DNA from 4 places in the Peribacillus sp. NPDC096379 genome. Region 1 is predicted to be linked to each of the others. Evidence: riboswitches for the same ligand, from Rfam matches in the RefSeq annotation. Region 1 holds a riboswitch; each other region holds the start of a gene.

Evidence for each region. Region 1 has a riboswitch for cyclic di-GMP ahead of ACIQZI_RS22810 (methyl-accepting chemotaxis protein). Riboswitches for the same ligand answer to the same signal wherever they lie in the genome.
Region 2: it holds a riboswitch for cyclic di-GMP, as region 1 does, so the genes downstream of both, ACIQZI_RS03980 (anti-repressor SinI family protein) here and ACIQZI_RS22810 (methyl-accepting chemotaxis protein) in region 1, are expected to answer to the same signal.
Region 3: it holds a riboswitch for cyclic di-GMP, as region 1 does, so the genes downstream of both, sinI (DNA-binding anti-repressor SinI) here and ACIQZI_RS22810 (methyl-accepting chemotaxis protein) in region 1, are expected to answer to the same signal.
Region 4: it holds a riboswitch for cyclic di-GMP, as region 1 does, so the genes downstream of both, ACIQZI_RS02690 (NPCBM/NEW2 domain-containing protein) here and ACIQZI_RS22810 (methyl-accepting chemotaxis protein) in region 1, are expected to answer to the same signal.

What each region holds. Positions count from the first base shown of each region.
Region 1 covers NZ_JBIWFD010000009.1:57,184-62,047, reverse strand. The annotation lists gene ACIQZI_RS22840 (hypothetical protein) at 239-865, opposite strand; gene ACIQZI_RS22835 (hypothetical protein) at 970-1,092, opposite strand; gene ACIQZI_RS22830 (hypothetical protein) at 1,224-1,460, opposite strand; gene ACIQZI_RS22825 (hypothetical protein) at 1,460-1,639, opposite strand; gene ACIQZI_RS22820 (helix-turn-helix transcriptional regulator) at 1,623-1,814, opposite strand; gene ACIQZI_RS22815 (hypothetical protein) at 2,205-2,462, opposite strand; cyclic di-GMP riboswitch class I at 3,172-3,282, shown strand; gene ACIQZI_RS22810 (methyl-accepting chemotaxis protein) at 3,534-4,864, shown strand, end outside.
Region 2 covers NZ_JBIWFD010000001.1:836,702-841,565, forward strand. The annotation lists gene ACIQZI_RS03970 (glycosyl hydrolase family 28-related protein) at 1-508, shown strand, start outside; partial or broken gene ACIQZI_RS03975 (ABC transporter ATP-binding protein) at 967-1,899, shown strand; cyclic di-GMP riboswitch class I at 2,345-2,426, shown strand; gene ACIQZI_RS03980 (anti-repressor SinI family protein) at 2,441-2,563, shown strand; partial or broken gene ACIQZI_RS03985 (excalibur calcium-binding domain-containing protein) at 3,044-3,314, shown strand; gene ACIQZI_RS03990 (substrate-binding domain-containing protein) at 3,323-3,604, shown strand; gene ACIQZI_RS03995 (NAD(P)-dependent alcohol dehydrogenase) at 3,642-4,709, shown strand.
Region 3 covers NZ_JBIWFD010000004.1:244,947-249,810, reverse strand. The annotation lists gene hpf (ribosome hibernation-promoting factor, HPF/YfiA family) at 963-1,517, shown strand; gene ACIQZI_RS18395 (chromate transporter) at 1,897-2,466, shown strand; gene ACIQZI_RS18390 (chromate transporter) at 2,463-2,993, shown strand; cyclic di-GMP riboswitch class I at 3,410-3,493, shown strand; gene sinI (DNA-binding anti-repressor SinI) at 3,522-3,668, shown strand; gene ACIQZI_RS18380 (helix-turn-helix domain-containing protein) at 3,761-4,084, opposite strand; gene secA (preprotein translocase subunit SecA) at 4,611-4,864, shown strand, end outside.
Region 4 covers NZ_JBIWFD010000001.1:544,322-549,185, reverse strand. The annotation lists gene ACIQZI_RS02690 (NPCBM/NEW2 domain-containing protein) at 1-2,194, opposite strand, end outside; cyclic di-GMP riboswitch class I at 2,334-2,417, opposite strand; partial or broken gene ACIQZI_RS02685 (transposase) at 2,634-2,856, opposite strand; gene ACIQZI_RS02680 (EcsC family protein) at 3,235-4,077, opposite strand; gene ACIQZI_RS02675 (heavy metal translocating P-type ATPase) at 4,465-4,864, opposite strand, start outside.

The DNA.
Region 1 (4,864 bases):
TTCCTCGCCCTAGTGATTTTTAATTTTATTATAAAATAGGGTAAGTTGATTTTGTTCAAGATATAAGAGGGGAAATATACATGTAAAACGCTTAAGCCATTGATATCATTTGCTTAAGGGAAGTTTTCTACATGATTAATAGGTGCAGTCGATACCGTATAGAATGGTTTATAAGTGCAATTTACACCGCATTGTTGGCGTACAAATACAAAATGAAATTAAAAAGGGGACTGAATTTTCAGTCCCTAACTTTTGTTTTTCTGCTGATTGCGTTGACTTGATGAGCCTTAAACATCTTACGTAAAGCATTGAATTTTTCCATATCACCGTTATTTGCTTGGCGGTACATTAAGTCAGGATGGACATAGTAAAGTACATTACCATATCTTCTAGAGGTCATTATTAGCCCTTTTTCTTCTAGTTTTTTAACTAAAGCTGTAATATTATCAACATCATAATTAATAGCTGTTGATAACTCATTTCGGTTCATGAACAGGATTTTCTTTTCATCCTGTTCATTAGGATTATGTGAAAGTACGCAAGTATCATAGTGAAAGTAGGGAAGGATTTTATATAAAAAACCTAGCTGCTCAAGTTTCAAATCTTTTACTACTTCACGAAGTTTAGTAGTGAGTAGCTTAGTAAATTTCCCCTCCCTCGTAATTTTACCCATGGAATGAAAGCGTTCATTTATGTAAAAGAGTTTTGAACGACCGTCTTTCACTGCTATAAGAATAGATAAAGTTTCAAGACGCTTAACAATATCAACGGTTTGTCTTTTACTCTTACCAAAGATATTTTGAATATCAATTTGCTTTAAAGGCTTACCGTCCTTCTGTAATAGCCCCTTGCCATTCATTTTCATGTATAGTAACAATTTCATTAACGCTCCACTGACTGTTAGGGATAGGTATTGAGTAACATCCTTAATTGAGTCATGAAAACAACTTATAAAAGGTCTGTTCCCTCTTAATATATATTCTTCCCTTTTTTTTTCTTACCGACTATTTCTTGTTGTTCGGGGGTTCTGTAAAAAGCAATATCTCCTTTTACTTCACCTGTTTCTATGTTTACTGCAACTAATTTTTCCATGTTTAGTCCTCCTTAAAAATTTGTATTTGTACGGTTAATCTAGTAATCGAGATAACTAGCGGATAAGTTGCAAAAATATAAGAAAACCGCTCTATGCGATAAATACATAAAAGCGGTTGGCTGCGGATAAGTTATCCCTCAAGAACTTCATTAATTTCTTTTTCAGTAGCCCCATGATCAAGTAAAAACTTTACTAGGCTATCCTTGTTTACACTGTAGCCGTATTTGGTGTTACGTGAATAATAACCGCTTTCTATACGAGGGGCTTTGTCAAGTTGACCACGTTGTAAGTAACCCAACACCGCATTTTCAGTAAATGCTATGTTAAAGTGGTTTAGTAATCTGCTAGTTTTTTCAATGCTAATCATTAAACATCACCCCTTAGGACTAATTGTCTAATACTTTCTTTGGTAAAGTAGATACGGTTATTTTGGTGCACCTTCTCCACATAAGATGATGAACATAATTCAAAAAGTCTTTGGGCAGTAACACCTAATATTTCCGCTGCTTGTGAAAAGCTGTATAAATCCTTAGTTTTGACGATCATCTTTAGCCCCTCCTTTTTGTAGCCATTCAATTACAACCGTTTTATTAAAACGAACGGATTTACCTACTTTGATACGTCCTGGGATTACCCCCTCTCGTGCCAATTTATAGGTTGTTTGCTCACTCATATCTAGTAACTTTGATAATGAACGAACTGTTAGAAACTCTTTTTCCATACCGTAAAACCTCCTAATTTTGTTGTACTGTTCTCTGACATACTCATTATAAGAACGGTTTATTAATTCCTAACAAAAAAAGGGATAGAACAATGAAATAAAAGATAAAACGATAAATAACAATAAAAAGCCTTTGTTTCTGTGCGTACATGGGTAAAGTTTTATAGGCAAGTAGGGAGAACGAATGTATAGTAATCACCTGTAAAAATGGTGGTATCTGCCTTTATTGAGGTGGGATGTTTTAGGACATACGTTTTATAAAAGTTGTACGCCTTAATATTTTGAAAAATTTTTTATACGGAGCGGATGACCGATACATATAAATTAACTGCTAAAAGTCAATCATTCGGCACGGGGTGGGGTCTAATAAAACAAAAAAAGAGTAGTAAATTAACTACTCAACTCGTCTGCTATCATGGTTAACTCATATTTAATTCGCTTGTTTAATTCTCTTGGTATTCTAATCATCTTTTCCTTATCAATGGTAAAACTGAATGGCTCATTATCATGAATTAATCTAGCCAACGAAAGCATATTATCCGCTTTGTACGCTCCATATATTGCGTGACCATTTATTCCCCTTAGGATAAATCTATCACCGTCAAAATAGCCGTCTAGTACCTCTAATTCATCAATCACATTTGACATTTTTGTTTTGCCTCCACTTTGACTATAATTTAAGTAGATATAGTCGCATAGTGCATAATGTCTGTTAAAAGTACACAAGTCATGTAGAGTGTGTAAACAACTGGTCCAGAATATCTGCTTGAAAATGCTAACATTTTGCTAACGCAATCCCATAAAAAACGGTAAATCTCCGTTAAAGATGTTACAGCCAACAATATCTAAAACGCTGATTTACCGCGCTTTTTGCACCTCTCTTTAACGATATTACACACTCTCATCTCACGGGCGGCATGATGTAATAAACATCATGAGCCTAGTATAAGAGGTTTATTAAATTAAAAAAGCTTTTCATCAGTTACTTGAACTGGTGGAAAGCTTTTTTGTATGGGGACATGGGGCGGGTCTTCGCAATCTCATAAAATAGCCAATCTTCTTATCAAGTATACCTATATTATTGAGAAATAGTTCGAATTCTGACTTCGCACCGCCACCACTGTGATTAGGTGAGTGTAGCGTTGTACACGATTTAGCTTACATAGTAAATGGTGGCGTTAGAGCGTCATATGCGTTTTGTATGTTTGCAGTAACCTGAATAAAATTTAAAGCAATCTTAGTTTCTTCAAAGAACAATACTCGTTAATAAAAAGTATTGGTTTATTTTGCAAAAATTGTTGAAGTTTGTAGAATTATGTGAGAATATAATATAATGTGATTTTAGATTGGTTTTTATGGAATATAAAGGCAAACTATTTCGAAAGAATAGGACGCAAAGCCTAGGGTCTAAGGTTTAGGGAGTGGTCAAAAGTCCCGTAATCTAAACTATGATCGCCTGGTTACCAAATTTGTGGATTAATGTTTATTAATATCCTTTGGCTATTCTATGGTACATAGAGTAGTCTTTTTTTTTGCAATACTAGTTTCCAGAAGCGAGAATTTGTGAATCATCAACAAACCTGGATTATTTTTTAGTGAATTGTGAATGGAGGATAATAACTTTGCTAAAAAAATATTTAATAAGGGATGAGAGATTATTGAAGTTAACGATTTAATAGCTAGGTAACAGTAAGCATCTTATGCTTGCTTAGAACAAAAATGGAAAGGTTTGGTAAAATGGGAAATAAAAGATTTTCATTTCAGGCAAAGTTTTTAATTAATTCTTTATTACTATCATTAGTACCAATCATCTTTATTGGCTTTTTAGTTAATAAAACAGTTAGTGAAAAAACCGAGAAGGATTATATCAATTCTAGTGAAAGAGAAATTAAACAGGTAGACAATGGAATTTCCTTGTACTTTGAATCTATTAGGGAAAATGTCAATTTATTAGCTACCAACCCTGCCGTTTTAAATGCTGATTCAAGCATTACCTCCTATAAAGATATAACAGGAGAAGGGTCAATTGATATGACCCCTTCAGCAAATGGGGAGAAAGAAAAAGCAATATTTGATATGCTTTCTCAATTTGGTAAGAGCCATCCTAATGCAGCTTATGCTTATATGGGGACATCGGATGGAGGGTATGTTCAATATCCTGAGGGTCCTGTGCCAGCTGGTTTCGATCCCAGAGAACGTCCTTGGTATACTACGGGTATAGAAGAACCAGGGAAAGTACAATTAACAGGTGCCTATGCCGCTACTGGGATAGAAGGAATTATTGTAAGTAATGTAGTTGCGATTGAAAAAGGCGGAAAACAAGTCGGTGTGTTAGGTCTAGATGTTAGTTTAGAAGGTTTAACGAGTATTATTAAGGAAATCAGTATAGGGGAAAATGGCTATGTAATTCTAGCGCAAGGAGATGGAACAATCCTTGCACATCCAAAGAATGCTGATTTGAACTTTCAGCAAATTTCTAAGCTAAATGTTCCCGAATTAAAGGATTTAAGTAAAGATGGCTCGTTTGAAACAAAAATTGACGGAAAAGATTATGTATTAAACACAATCTCTTCAAAAAATGAAGGCTGGAAGTATATCGCTGTTATTGAGAAGAGCGAACTTTTAACTACTGCAGATTCTATACGCTCGGCGATTTTCATTATAGGCGGGATTTTCGCTGTTGTATCTTTATTAGTTTCCATTTTTGTTAGTTTGAGGATAACACGAAGTATCAAAAGTATTAGTGATTTATCCCTAGCTATGTCTAAAGGTGATTTGACTCAATTAGTCACGATTAAGTCAAATGATGAAATTGGAGATATGGGGAAGAATTACAATATTATGTCTAGTAGTTTAAAAGAAACAATTAAAAAGATTTGGTTTGAATCTCAAGCATTATCAGCTACATCTGAGGAACTAGCTGCTTCTTCCGTTGAGAATCAAAAAGCCTCCAATCAAATAACTGAGTCAATTCAAAGTGTTGCCACCGGAACAGATGAACAGAACGCTGCAATGAAGAATGCAGTAGGTATTATCAATGAAGTATTCAA
Region 2 (4,864 bases), on a different contig from region 1:
CGCTTATCTAATTGGACAAATTATCATAGATGGCAAAATAAAATGGCGAGATGGAACTGTTAATGATGCGTTTCCTAACTATACCTATATGGCAAATTTAAGTTGGTCGCAAGTATCTGATGTATTAACTTTTGGACAATCAAATGCTGCTGGATCAATAAAATATCAACAAAGTAACACAAAGCTATACAGGATTAATGACAACCCACAAGAAACTGTCATGTTAACAGGTGCAGCTTTTCGCCCACATCTCACTTATGAGTATCCTCTACAGGGTATAGACGGTGGTGCAATGTGGAGGAATAAAGAAACTGGGCAAATTCGTTATCGTTATGATTCTCGTTTCCCTGCTTCTGATAATGCAGGCGTTCCATTCAGTACGTTCGTTTCCGTTCCAGCGAGTGCAAACTCAAAAGGTAATCCAGGTGAATGGTCAGCAGACGAAAAATATCTATACGTATGTCATAAAAAAGATACATGGAAACGTACTAAAATAGAATCGTGGTAATGCACAGTCGTGGAAACTTCGACATAAGCACTCATTAATTTGAGTGCTATTATTATGCAAAATTTTATTATTAGGAGCTAATCAAATGTCATTTTTAGAACTACTACCCGAGTGGAGTTCGCTGGGTATAAGGACCCCCACAACAGTTAAAAGACGAAAGCTGGAGGTATAAACACGCCTGCGTCTTGTTAAGTGGCTTCACTTCACCACTTAATTTGCATTAAAAGAGCTTCAAGAGAATACTATCCATACCGACAATTTATATAGTGAAGTTGATGATGTATTGTTTGTTGCTACTGCTATGGCTGTAAAAAAGCCTACGAAAAGGCCGTCACAGTTGTTACAAGGGGTACTAGTGTTATAGATTCAGCCCCTATTACCTTAAACACAATAAATAAGTTAGTTAAGGTGATTGAAAGTGATCCTAATTTTTCAGCCACTATCATGAATTTAATAGAGCTCAATTAATGATAATTCTCGTTATCTTTTCAAGACTATGGCCCATGATTTCGGGGATCCAGACTAATTTGGAGCAACTAGGAGCCATCGTTCCATCCTTTAAAGCGTTATTGGATTTACAAAATGAAAGTTTAGAAGCAAGAGAGTTATTTAACCGTGATTATCAAGATATAAAGCCAATCGAGATTAAACATGGGTTATCTTGTCGAAATGTCTCTTTTAGGTATCATTCAAATGAAAATACATATGCGCTACAAAATATTAATATAGACATCCCATCTAATAAGATGACAGCAATCGTAGGGCGGTCCGGTGCTGGGAAAAGTACGTTAATTGATCTTTTGATGGGCTTAAATCAACCGGAACAGGGAGAAGTGACCATCGATAATGTCCCTCTTACTAAGGATCATTTACTGTCCTTGAGGAAATCGATTAGTTATATTCCTCAGGATCCATTTCTTTTTAATGCAACGATTCGAGACAATTTAATGATCATTGAACCGAATGCGAGCGAAGAGTATCTTTGGGAGGCACTGGAATTTGCAGCGGCTGCTGATTTTGTAAAGAAGCTGCCTCAAGGTTTGGATACGCTTATTGGCGATCGCGGAATTAGGTTATCAGGGGGAGAAAGGCAGCGACTTGTGCTAGCTCGAGCTATTTTACGTAAACCTTCGATCCTTGTTCTCGATGAAGCAACAAGTGCATTAGACACAGAAAATGAAGCCAAGATTCAAGCTGCAATAGAAAGACTAAAAGGAACGATGACCATCATCGTTATTGCTCATCGCTTATCTACCATTCGTAATGCGGATCAAGTGGTAGTTATGGATCAAGGAGAAATAATCCAAGTAGGGGCATATAACCAATTAGCGAAAGAAAAAAGAGGGATGTTTAGCCATCTATTAGGTAACCAAATGGAAGTAAGTGGGTAGGTAATTGGATACAGGGGTTCATGTTTTGGTGATAAATCTATGTATCGTAAAAAAGAATAGGTTTATGGCTTCTTGATGAATAAAAAGAAGTATTACAGCCAATAGGGATTCTAGATCCCGGCCCACGGCACTTATTAGATCATTTGTTAATTGAGTCTTCCATATTATTATTGGCCAGCACCAAGTGATATTTAAATAGATATACATGAAGTAATGTCGAATGATGTCGGAATTTTCGAAAAAATAATGATTACAAAATTAGGATATATTGGTATATTATTAATATATAGTTAATATTAATTAAAGTTATTGTTAAGATTACTAGGAAGGAAGTAGGATCACCCTTACAAAAAATTGGGTTTAAATTTTTCAAACTACATATTGGGAATGATTTATTAAAGTATTTAACTAAATATTGTAAGCGACTAATAGAGTGCCACACTACTTTTGAGAAACGCAAACCTATTGAAAAATAGGGACGCAAAATTACAGGTCTAAGGCTATGCTAAGACGGCTGTGTTACCACAAATCGGGTGAATATATGAGTAAACAAGTAGTATACGAAGCAGAATGGTTGGAGTTAATTTTAGAAGCGAAAAATTTAGGCTTGTCTATTGGAGAGGTTCGAGATTTTATTCAACAAAACCAAAATCAGAATGACTAGCTGAAAACAATAATTTATTTAGAAAAATATAGGCTGTAATTACTTTGAAGGACTGACATTCAGTCTTCTTTTTTGTTGGTAGTTATATAGGGTCGTTGTTTGTAACGAGCTTCGACCCATTCATTATGAGCGTATTAGGGAAATCTGTGGATTCTTAATAACTTTTTAAGAATCTATGCTTTTGGATTGAAAATATAGCGATTTTTAAGAGATTCCTATTCCAAATCCGTATTTTCTATGGAGCCAATTAAGAAATTGCCTCTATTTGCTGCCTAGCATATCGTTTTTGTATGAAGGACATGGGGACGGGGCTTCGCGACTTACTCCCATAGTCAATCTACTTAGCAAGTCTATTTTTATGATCGAGAAAGCATCAAAAGTTCGGCTCTGCACCGCCGTCATTGTGAGGAGGAGAGTGTGCGTGCTTGATGATCGATCTTCCTAATAACTGGTGGCGTTTTAACGCTATTCGGGCTTTGTATGATAATGAATGTTTTGCTATCATTAGGTCTTATTTTAGGTATTTCTATTCGTTCAATCACGGTTGAAGCAGCAACTAAAGCAAAAACGTACAAAAACTGCACTGAACTGAACTGAACTGAACAAGGACTACCAAGGCGGGGTTGCTAAATCTTCCACTGTAAAAAACAAAGGCGGAAAAACAAAATACAAACCTTTTGTATCAAAAGCACTATATGATGCGAATAGTAGCAAAGATCGTGATCATGATGGCATCACTTGTGAGCGTTAATTCTTGGTGTGAAAGTATTTAATAATGAAATGGCAATTGGAGCAATCAATGCGCTACGTGCCAAAGGCATGACGGATGTACCTGTTGTAGGTGTTGATGGGGTCCATGATGCCCTTCAAGCAGTCAAAAAAGGGGAAATGATTGCAACAGTATACCAAAATGCACTAGAACAAGGAAAGACTGTTGTTGATATGGCAGTGAAAGCAGCCAAAGGGGAAACAATTGAGAAACGATATGAAATTCCTTTTGAGCTAGTAACAGATGAAAATGTTGATGAATATCTAAAATAATTTTGATAGAGGAGTGGTCTACGTGATAATTGAAAAGATGGAACTAGAAGAATCTAAACATATAAAAAGTACAATGGATGCGGCAGTACTAACCGAAGTAAAAAATATTGAAATACAGAAAAGGGAAATTCCAACACCAGAAGCTGACGAGGTTTTAATTCGAATCAAAACGGTAGGGTTATGTGGATCAGATGTTCATTATTATGAGCATGGGAAAATTGGTGATTATATTGTAGAAAATCCCATTATTCTAGGACATGAGGCATCAGGAGAGATTGTCAAAGTGGGTGAAAAGGTTACGGAACTTAAGGTGGGGCAGCGTGTATCCATTGAACCTGGAGCGACTTGTGGAAAATGTGATCATTGTGAAGAGGGACGCTATAATCTGTGCCCACATGTAGAGTTTCTTGCTACACCACCCTATGATGGAGCTTTCTGTGAATACATTGCCATGAGAGCTGATCTAGTTTTCCCTATTCCAGACAGCATGAGCTATGAAACGGCAGCACTAATTGAACCATTTTCAGTAGGGATCCATGCCATTAGCCGAGGAAAACTTCAATCAGGAGAAACGGTTGTGATTATGGGCATGGGACCCATTGGCCTAGTAACTGCAGCAGCGGCAAAAATGGCTGGGGCAAAAACGATCATCGGGGTCGATTTAGAGCAAAGTCGTTTGGATGTAGCGAAAGAAATGGGAGCAACTCATACAATCAATTTACGTGAAGACAATCTTGATGACAAAGTCATGGAATATACGAATGGTGTTGGAGTCGACCTTGCCATTGAAACAGCCGGTAATCCGAAAGCTGTACAAGGAACGATTACATCGGTTCGAAGAGGCGGAAGAGTCGTCATAGTTGGAATGTCCCCACAAGATGAAGTACCTGTCAGCATTAGCAAGATTGTTGATAAAGAAATTGATCTAATGGGGGTCTTCCGTTACCATCATACCTACCCGAAAGCCATTGAAATGCTCACTAGTAAAGAAATTGATATCGAGAAAATGATTACAAATCAATATCAACTCTCTGACGCGAAAGAAGCGTTTGAAAAGGCTATCCATGATAAAACGAATACATTGAAAATGATGATTTATCCTTAATCTCGGTGTCTGTTTGTTGTACCTATCACTCCCCGAATCATCTTGTTCAATAGGAAAATAGAAAAGGAGAGCAATTACCATTGGTAATCGGCTCTCCTTTTTGCTAGATTATCTTTTGTAAATATCTCCATGAAGTTCGATGTCTATTACAATCA
Region 3 (4,864 bases), on a different contig from region 1:
TATTTTTGAAAAAACCAGCTATTGAGCAAGATATCAAACAGCTGAATGAAAAGAAGCACACGTCAGTTAGGTTCTTAAGAGAATCCCTTAGTTGATGGAGTTTTTCACGACAAAGAAATTAAGATATCAATAAAGAAAGGGTCTTCGGTTTCACCGAGGCCCCTTTTGTTTATTGATATGTATGTTACGAATGATAGCTGAATGCTTTTAAGTGTCAGCTGACGATAATCATCATTTACTTACACAATACTACTAGGCTCGTACAGAAACTAGATTCGGTTTTACCGCTAATAAGGAGTTTTTACATTGTTGGCAATCAATTTTTGTGAGTGGCTTAAATTTAATGTTTCTTCGATCTTTTCTGTTTTGTTCAAAATAGCAATATTGGATATGACACTCACAATACTTCTGCGATTTTACTAGATGAATTTTACCATCGATTTCTACAGTTGGCACATATAATTGATTCATCATTTTCTTAGACGCTTCCATGTCTGTTCCTCTCACTATTTGATCCTTTCGATTTACGAGAAATTTGCTGAATTATATAGGTCGAGTCATTCTTGATCTTACCTTCAAATATAGCTAGATCCATATTAGCACCTCTTTTAAATTAAATTAGAAAGTACATTCCATGTTTATGTTAAGTAGTAAAAATATGTAAATCTATTACAATATATACCTTTTCTAACAATAGTAGTTACTATATACCTTATTATCATTTATTTCAATAGTGGTATAAATATATAGAATTATCTAATTTTTTCGATACTCTTCAGTGTTAATTTAACGTAAAGATTGTTATAATAAAGATGGATACGAACCCCACTACTCATCCAATTTTCTGAAGTTTCTTCACGAACTTAGCAAAACGATTTGTTTGTGAAGGGAATGCATAGGGTATCGTAGAACTATATAGTGTAGAACTATATAGTATAGTTTTTAGAAGGAGGACTCACTTTATGGAATATAATATTCGTGGTGAAAACATTGAGGTAACTCCAGCAATACGGGAATATGTAGAGAAAAAGATTGGAAAATTGGAACGGTATTTTAGCCATGCACCAGATGCAACGGCAATGGTGAATTTACGAGTGAATCACAATACCTCTAAAGTGGAAGTAACGATCCCGATGACGAATTTAGTGCTTCGCGCAGAAGAGGATAATGCTGATATGTATGCAGCGATTGACCTGATTACTGACAAATTGGAGCGGCAAATCCGTAAACATAAAACAAAAGTAAACCGAAAATTCCGTGGTACAAGTACGAACGCAACCGATGTTTTTCCAGTATTTTTAGAAAGTGGCACAACACCGATTGAAGAAGACGAACTAGAGTTAGAGGTTGTCCGTAACAAGCGTTTTGACTTGAAACCAATGGATAGTGAAGAAGCAATCCTGCAAATGAATATGCTTGGTCATAGCTTTTTCGTTTATACGAATTCAGATACAAATTCGACAAATGTTGTGTACCGTCGTAAGGATGGACGCTATGGTTTGATTGAACCAAGCTAATAATAAATTATAAAAGACCTGATTCTTTCTTAAGAGAGAGTCAGGTCTTTTCGGTTCAAATGGTTAAATATGATTCTTTGCTTAAGGCATCAGCTGTTCGAGATCAGAAGTTGGTACTTTTTGTTTTTTAGGTAACTTCACAAACATAGAAAATGTTCTGTATAATATAAAAGGTAAATACGAGATGAGGGCCAATCGTGATAATGGATTTTTTTGCATCATCCATATGCTTCACAAGGGAGTACATTTATTGAAAAAATGGAATGGGTGCAGCATCTTAGCCTCTTACAGCAATGAGTGTTGTTTGGCCAACGTCAAATGAAATTGATGCGATGCCTTTGCGGCTTGGAAGATAGATTAGTAGAAATAGGTGAAGGTTATGAAGCAATTACATATTTTTATGGCTTTTTTTAGAGTAGGAATGCTTGGATTTGGCGGTGGTCCCGCAGCCATTCCGCTTGTGCAAAAAGAGGTAGTAGAGAAATATAAATGGATGAATAATGAAGACTTTGGTGATATCTTGGCACTCGGAAATGCACTTCCTGGTCCGATTGCGCCTAAGCTTGCAGGGTATATTGGTTACCGTGTTGGCGGCATTTGGGGCTTGTTGAACGGAATACTTGCATCGTGCGTTCCTACAATTCTCTTAATGATTTTGCTATTAACAAGTTTGAATGCTTATAAAGATCAAACATGGGTCACAGGGATGACAGCAGCGGTCGTTCCTGTTGTCGCTGTGATGCTGCTAACCATGACTGTAGAGTTTTTCAAAAAATCAGGCTCATCTAGTATGGGGTGGCTGTGGACTATTGTCTTCGTTTTGCTTGGATTTGTGTTCATGCAACTGCTGCATGTGCATCCTGCTATTATTATTATTTCTCTGATTATCGGGGCATTACTTAAGAAAGACCCTGCTTCTAGACCTGATAAGGAGGCAGAAAAGTCATGATTTATTTACAGATTTTCTGGGCGTTTTTCATTTCAGGCATCCTCGGATATGGTGGTGGTCCAGCATCAATTCCGTTAATTGAAAAGGAAGTCGTCGATCGATATGGTTGGTTTACGGTTCACGAATTCAGTGAAATGATTGCAATAGGGAATGCGCTACCTGGCCCGATTGCGACCAAGATGGCCGGTTATATTGGATTTGAGCAGGCAGGTATCCTCGGCGCCGTTGTCGGGGTATTCGCTGCAGTGGCCCCTTCACTCATCTTAATGCTTGGACTGCTCAGTATCTTGATGCGACACAAAGAATCCCCAAGGGTGAAAAGAGTGACGGTCGTCGTACGTCCTATCATCGCTGTGTTGCTAGGAATGATGGCGTATGACTTCTTTTTCACCGCATATGAAGGAATTGGTTGGATTCAGACACTAGTAATTGGTGCGATTAGTTATATGTTACTTGGTAAATTGAATGTGCATCCTGCCTATGTAATCGCTGGTGCTTTAGTATATGGTGCTATTTTTCTTGGATGAAAAAATCCCTTTGATGTTTAGTTCAAAGGGGTTTTTCGTTATCATCATATTAATAAATATATTGTGTATATACGTTTAAAAAAGAAAAAAACGTAACGCTAGAAAGAAGTGCTTCATTTAGTAGAGTGATAAAGGCCAACGGATTTGTCCCAGTCGCGGGTGAAATTGACGGTACAATGGCGAAATATCTAGACTATATGTCATGAGTATAAAAGGCCGAATTAGCTGACGATAAAAATACTTTAAATGATCTAGTTTCCAACTTATTTATATTTGGACTATGTAGAAGTTAGTCGATCTATGTTGTATATTGTCAAAAAATGAAAAAATATAAGGTAATATTTTTCAATTTAATTTCATAAAGTTACATCAAAAATACAAAAAATTCTGTATAATCAAGAAAAAGGAAGTGCTTACACAGAAAAAGGCAAACCTATTGAAAAGTAGGGACGCAAAGTCACGGGTCTAAGGTAGTGTGCTACGATGGCTGGACTGCCTGAAATACATAGTATTTTAGGAGGGATTGGGTTGGAGGACGTAACAGTTTATGAAGAATGGATCGAGCTAATGATACAAGCTAAGGAACTCGGACTGACGAAAGAGGAAGTCCTTCATTTCTTGGAGCAAAAAGCAAACGAAAATAAAAAAGATGAACCAACCTATCATATGATGTAAAATGTATAACCCCCTTAAACAAACTGGTTTTTTACGAAAGCCCAGTTCGTTTAAGGGGTTTATTTTTTTAGACCGGGCATGGAAACAGGGCTTCAATCTTCTTGCTTTAATTTCCACTTGTTGAATTCAATGAATTCACGGAATTGATCCTTGGATACACCAGATTTCATCGCTTCTTGAACAATGTTCATCCATTCCGCGTCAAGGCCATCTTTGGCTGGCTCATCATATATGAGCGAATCGACAGGAATTTGCAGCACTAAGGCGATTTTTTCAAGAAACTGGATGGATGGATTTGTTTGTAAATTTCTTTCAAGGGAGCTTAAATAGGACTTGGCAACTCCTGCTTTTTCCGCAAGTTCTGTCATGGATATTCTATTTTCTTGTCTCAGTTTTTTTACGCGATCACCGATCATATTATCACACTCCAAAAACTTTTCTGAAGATATTTTTAACTCTGAAGCTGTTAGTATCCATTCTAACAGTTTTCATAGTAGTTAATCTATAAGTTTTCATAATAACGTGAAGTTGTACCCACCCTTTATACATGGTAATATTAAGGGTGCACCTATTTACTATGACATATAATGGGTAAAATAAAGTGAAACTTCCATCAGTGTTTTTTTCCACTAATGGTTCGTTGAAACAATCGGGGATTTACTTCAAAAAGCGAGGCGACTGCCCAGACCCGACAAGCATAAGATGGAATACGGCGTGGCGTAGTTTGCCACAGAGTATTACAGCTTATGACCTCAAGGGACTAGGAGCCGCAGCTAGATTTGGCTGTTTATCCCCACCTTATTTTTTCTTGATTCTTTCACAAAATTTGTGTTGGGGTATTACAGTCTGTTAAACCGGGATATCCGTTAATTTAATCTTATGAATCCTAAGTTCTTTTTACTTTTTTGATAAAGACTTCTATATAAAGAGGAGCGTTTTTGAATGCTTAATATTTTAAATAAAGTGTTTGACCCGAATAAACGAGAAGTGAAGCGTCTTGAGAAGCTGGCCGATCAAATTGAGATGCTGGCGGATGAAACAGCTTCTTTATCAGATGATCAACTGCGTGGAAAAACAGAAGAATTCAAAGAGCGGTACCAAAAAGGAGAAACGGTCGATGATTTGCTTATCGAGGCATTCGCGACGATTCGTGAAGGGGCGAGACGAGCGTTAGGGATGTATCCATTCCGCGTCCA
Region 4 (4,864 bases), on a different contig from region 1:
TATTACCATGTTGCTCCGCTTCTATTATTCTTGCCTCAGTAACAATTTCGCCATTAATAATTTTTTTAGCCAAGTCTAATTGCTCTATATAAGTAGAATATAACGGATGTACCTTTGCTTCTTCTACTAATGCGTTGATTCTATCAAGACTATTGAATTCAGGTGCTACCGCAATCATTGTACCGTCAGTAAATAATTTAGACAGTTTATCGTCTAAATTATCTTCCGTATAGAAGGCTAACTCGGATAGTGTTGCCCAATTTTGATTTGATTTCTTGAACTTAAATTTTACTCGCTTAAATGTAGTGGGTTCAAAATTAGCCTCTACTAATCCAGACACCATATTATGTTTACCAGTGGTTACAAGCTCATATGTATCGCCTTTAGAAGTTTTAGAAGCAAATATTTCAAACTCTTCTGCAAAACCTTTTCGATCAGATGGTCTTGCACCATACATAATTCGATTTAGTTTTACTGCTTCTTTAAAGGTTACTTCCACTTCATTTGAGAAATCATTTGAGTTACTTTTATTCGTTTCCCAATATGTAGTTAGATTTCCATCTATTGCATTTCCTATAACAGCACTTGCATAATGACCACCGTTATTGCGAATGCTCTCGATATTTTTATAGTCCATTCTAAATAACTTAGAGTAAGCGTCGTTAGCGTAATGAGCAAATGGCTTCACTATTGCTGTTGTAGCCTCTATTTTTTCTTCGCTCATTAAAGCTTTAGCATTTGTAATAGCTTCTTTGTAATTCTCATAAAATGGGTGGTTTTTAGCATCTTCCTCTAAAGTGGTTAATTTATCTATAGTGTTAAACTCTTCACTGACTTTACTCATAGTATCGTCTGTAAATAATCTAGCTACTTTTTCTAATAATTCATCTTGCTCATATAAACCAAACTCACCAGCACATGCCCAGTTCTCATAGCCTTGCGTAAATACAAATTTCACTCTTTTAAACTCTGTTGGATTAAATCTAAACTCCAAAGAGCTTTGAGTTGCTTTAGCAGTACCACTTGACACGCGTTCGAATGTGTCCCCTTTAGTAGTTCTAGAAGCATAAATCTCAAACGCCTCTGGGAATCCTCTATTTGTACCTCGAGGAGCCATATAAACAATTCTGTTTAATGTAGTTAATGCATCTAATTCCATCACAACCTCATTGATAAAACTCCCTCCATTTTGTTTTCCAGAATGCCACTGTGTAGCTGCATTGCCATCAATAGCTCTTTCTATTGAATTAGTTGCGTATTGACCGCCATTCGTCGTTATTTTTGTAATCTTACTAGAAGGCAATTTATATAATTCATCATATTGTGGAAGTAGATTACTATTAAAATCTTCAAATTTGGATACAATCGTTTCTGCATAGTTTACATCTTTATTTTCAACTAGTAATTTTGCATTCTCTAGATCTTCTTTAAATAAAAGGTATAGTGGATGGTTCTTAACATCTTCTTCTAATTTGTTTATAGAATCAACAGTATTAAACGCTTCATTTACAGTACTTAATGTCTCATCTGTATATAGTTTTTCCATTTTGTCAGATACACGATCTTCTTTATAAAAAAGAAACTCTGATGCACTTGCCCAGTCTTGATTTGCTTTTTTGAATACAAATTTTACTCGCTTAAATTCTGTAGGGGTAAACTGAATTTCTACGATATCCCCCGTAGAACCATTATATTCACCAGAAGAAACTAATGTGAAATCATCACCTGCGTCTGAAGTTGAGCTGTATATTTCAAACGCTTGTGCAAAACCTTTACCTTTCGCACTTGATTGACGGGCAGCGTATACAATTCTATCTAAAGTAGTCGTTTCGTTGAAATGGATAACAACCTCATTAGTGAATGTGGAACTATTAGGTCTACCAGTTTCCCAATGTGTATTCATATCGCTATCTATCGCCTTTTCAATAGGAGAACCTGAATAGTTTCCACCATTGTTTGTTATAGATTTGATATTCGTGTTAGACATTTTAAACACTTCATTGTATGCATTTAACATGTCTTTTCCATACAAATCAAATTTACTAACCGATGCAGAACTGGAATTTTTAATACTTCCATCTACAGCAGTCGTGACAACTTGTCCATGTGGATTTTCGTTCGCTAAAACATCAATTGGACCACAGACTAAGTTTAAAGCCATGGCTATTGCTGTTGCAATTGCAACTACTCTCATACACATTTCCTCCTGATGAATACATTCCTAAGAAGTACATTAAAAAAGCTACTCAAAAAGAGTAGCTTTAATTTACATAAAGTAAAAATAAAAAATGATTTTTTTTTAATCCTTACTAAACAAAAAGTATAATGAACTCTTCGGCAACTGGCTGACATAGTAATAAACTTTAGTCCCTATAGCTTTGCGTCCCTAAATTTCTTTAGGTTTGCCTATTCTATTTTTATATTTCAAACAATAACATAAGTACATTTATTTACTATGATCCATTAGCACTATATTTTACTATCTCTCTTCCAAGTAATATGGCGAGTTTATCATAGTTAAAAAATAAATCTATCTAATTTAACAGTTGATATGGATTATCTATTCCAATATCATAATTATATGGTACGACGGTCCGTTGCTTGAACTCACCGTTTCGATCACATGGAATCTAGATATTTATATCATAGTACTCTGTGTGCAACTTGCGTGAATACAAGCTATTGCGTGAAATGCCTAAATTGAAGCCAATTCAATCATATTTTTCTTAATCTAAAAAAGCCGTTAGTTTTGTCGCCAGCAGCGTATTGTCAGCTGTTTCTAAATGAGCACGAAAAACTTCTGTAATATTTTGTTTTTTCTAGAGCCTCGACTAATAATGTTGTAAACTGATGCATAAGGAAATCTCTTTTCTAGGATGGGTTGTGACTTAATTCAACCAAGAGATGGTCTTCCTTCATTGTCATCTTATTCATTTACACAAAATATTTTATACTTTCAATTTACTAAATGAATTAGATTTTACTATCGTTATATGAAAAATATAATAATTTTAACATAAATTCATAATTACCCTTAAAATAATTTAATCCAAAAAATAAGCTGTACATCCCATTTCTCTTAAGTAGTCATTATTGTTATTTGCATATTCGCTCACAAGATTCCTTTCATAAAAAAACAAATGTTTTCATAATTCCCTACATACTTAAACAGGACACATAGCTGTAAATAAGCTCGTGTCCTGTTTAAAGGATGCCTTTCATTACGATATAGTGTCATTCATTGACTACTCTCTTTTTCTGTAAATAACGATATTGATAATATTTTTGCGCGAATTCACTCACTTGCCGTGTCATTCGGTAATTAGAACCCGCCCCAATTAGCATGCTAAGCAGTGGAACACCTTGGATCTGTTTTTTTCGAAACATGGTAATCGCTCCGGCCTTCAGCAACTGCTTTAAAGGTTGCTCCATCCAAGTAATGTTTGTTAAATCCTCGCTTCCTTCGTAAAAATATTCTTCACCATCTTGATGCGTTTCATTAATTAATTCCTGCCATGCAACCCCTTGAAGGCGTCTCGGCATATTGCCCATATGAAAAACCTTGAGGGCCATCATCATTTCAAACGGAGTATTCACTTCAAAGCCGTACGTCATGGCTGTCAACTGAACAACACGAACATTAATAAACGTCATCGCTGGAATATCGCTTCCTAACAGAATAAGACCGCCTGACCCACTTGCTCCACCTTGGGCAAATGAATACAGTCTATGTCTCGCGATTTGCTGTGTCGCTATGTAATTCAATTGATCAATGGGTAAAAGGTTCATATCAGCAATCTTTTCGACTTCAGAATTATAAACCCGCGCTGCTTCTAAAATTCTGTCTCTAGCATCCATCTGAATCTGCGAACTTTGCACCAATGCATGTAAATGAAAGAGCATTGTATCCATTTTCGCAAAAAAACGTGTCCGAGCATCTTCAGGAAGCAAGGAAAAGCTTTGTTCAAGCCATTTATCATACATCACTGTTAAATCTGTCGGCTCGTATTGATAAAGCTTTTGCTCCCATTCGCCTATTTCATTCCAGACTTGAATTTCCCGATTTGTCATGCCCATTTTCTAACCCTCCTAAAAAGCCTTTGATCTCGCATTAACGGGCAGTAGCCTCCCCCTCATATCTTAGAGGAATCGAAGTAGCGCGTAGTCAGGCGATAACTGCCCGTAAAAGCCCGATTGGTTCAACTAACAATCAGTGGGATAAAGCTCCCCACTGATTGAAGTTTCACTTTATATTGGCTGATTCTTCCTATTAGTATAACACAGAGGACTTACATGGCTAGAATGCAAACAGAGGAGATCTAATCAAATTTCAGGTCGCACAACGACTATTACAGCCTTCAATGTTCTGGGAGTTGTACCAGAGACCCAACCATGCCGAGCACACGATTAGAGGCATTGGTATGAGCACCAATGCCTCTTAAAAGTGAATCAAATGAACATTTTTTAAAGTTTTACTCTTTGTAGACGGAGTGCATTTAAGACGACCGAAACAGAGCTGAATGCCATAGCGGCACCTGCTAACCAAGGGGCCAACAGTCCGATTGCTGCAATCGGGATGCCGAGAGTGTTGTAAGCAAAAGCCCAGAACAGATTTTGTTTAATATTCCTCATTGTTTTCCGGCTCATAAGAATGGCGTCTGCGATGCTATTCAAATCTCCGCGAATCAAGGTAATATCTGCTGCTTCCATGGCTACGTCTGTTCCTGTTCCAATCGCCATACCAATATCCGCAAGTGCAAGAGCAGGAGCATCATTAATTCCATCTCCAACCATGGCCACCTTATTGCCTTCAGCCTGCAGTTTTTTCACTTCTTCCGCTTTCCCTTCTGGAAGTACTTCGGCA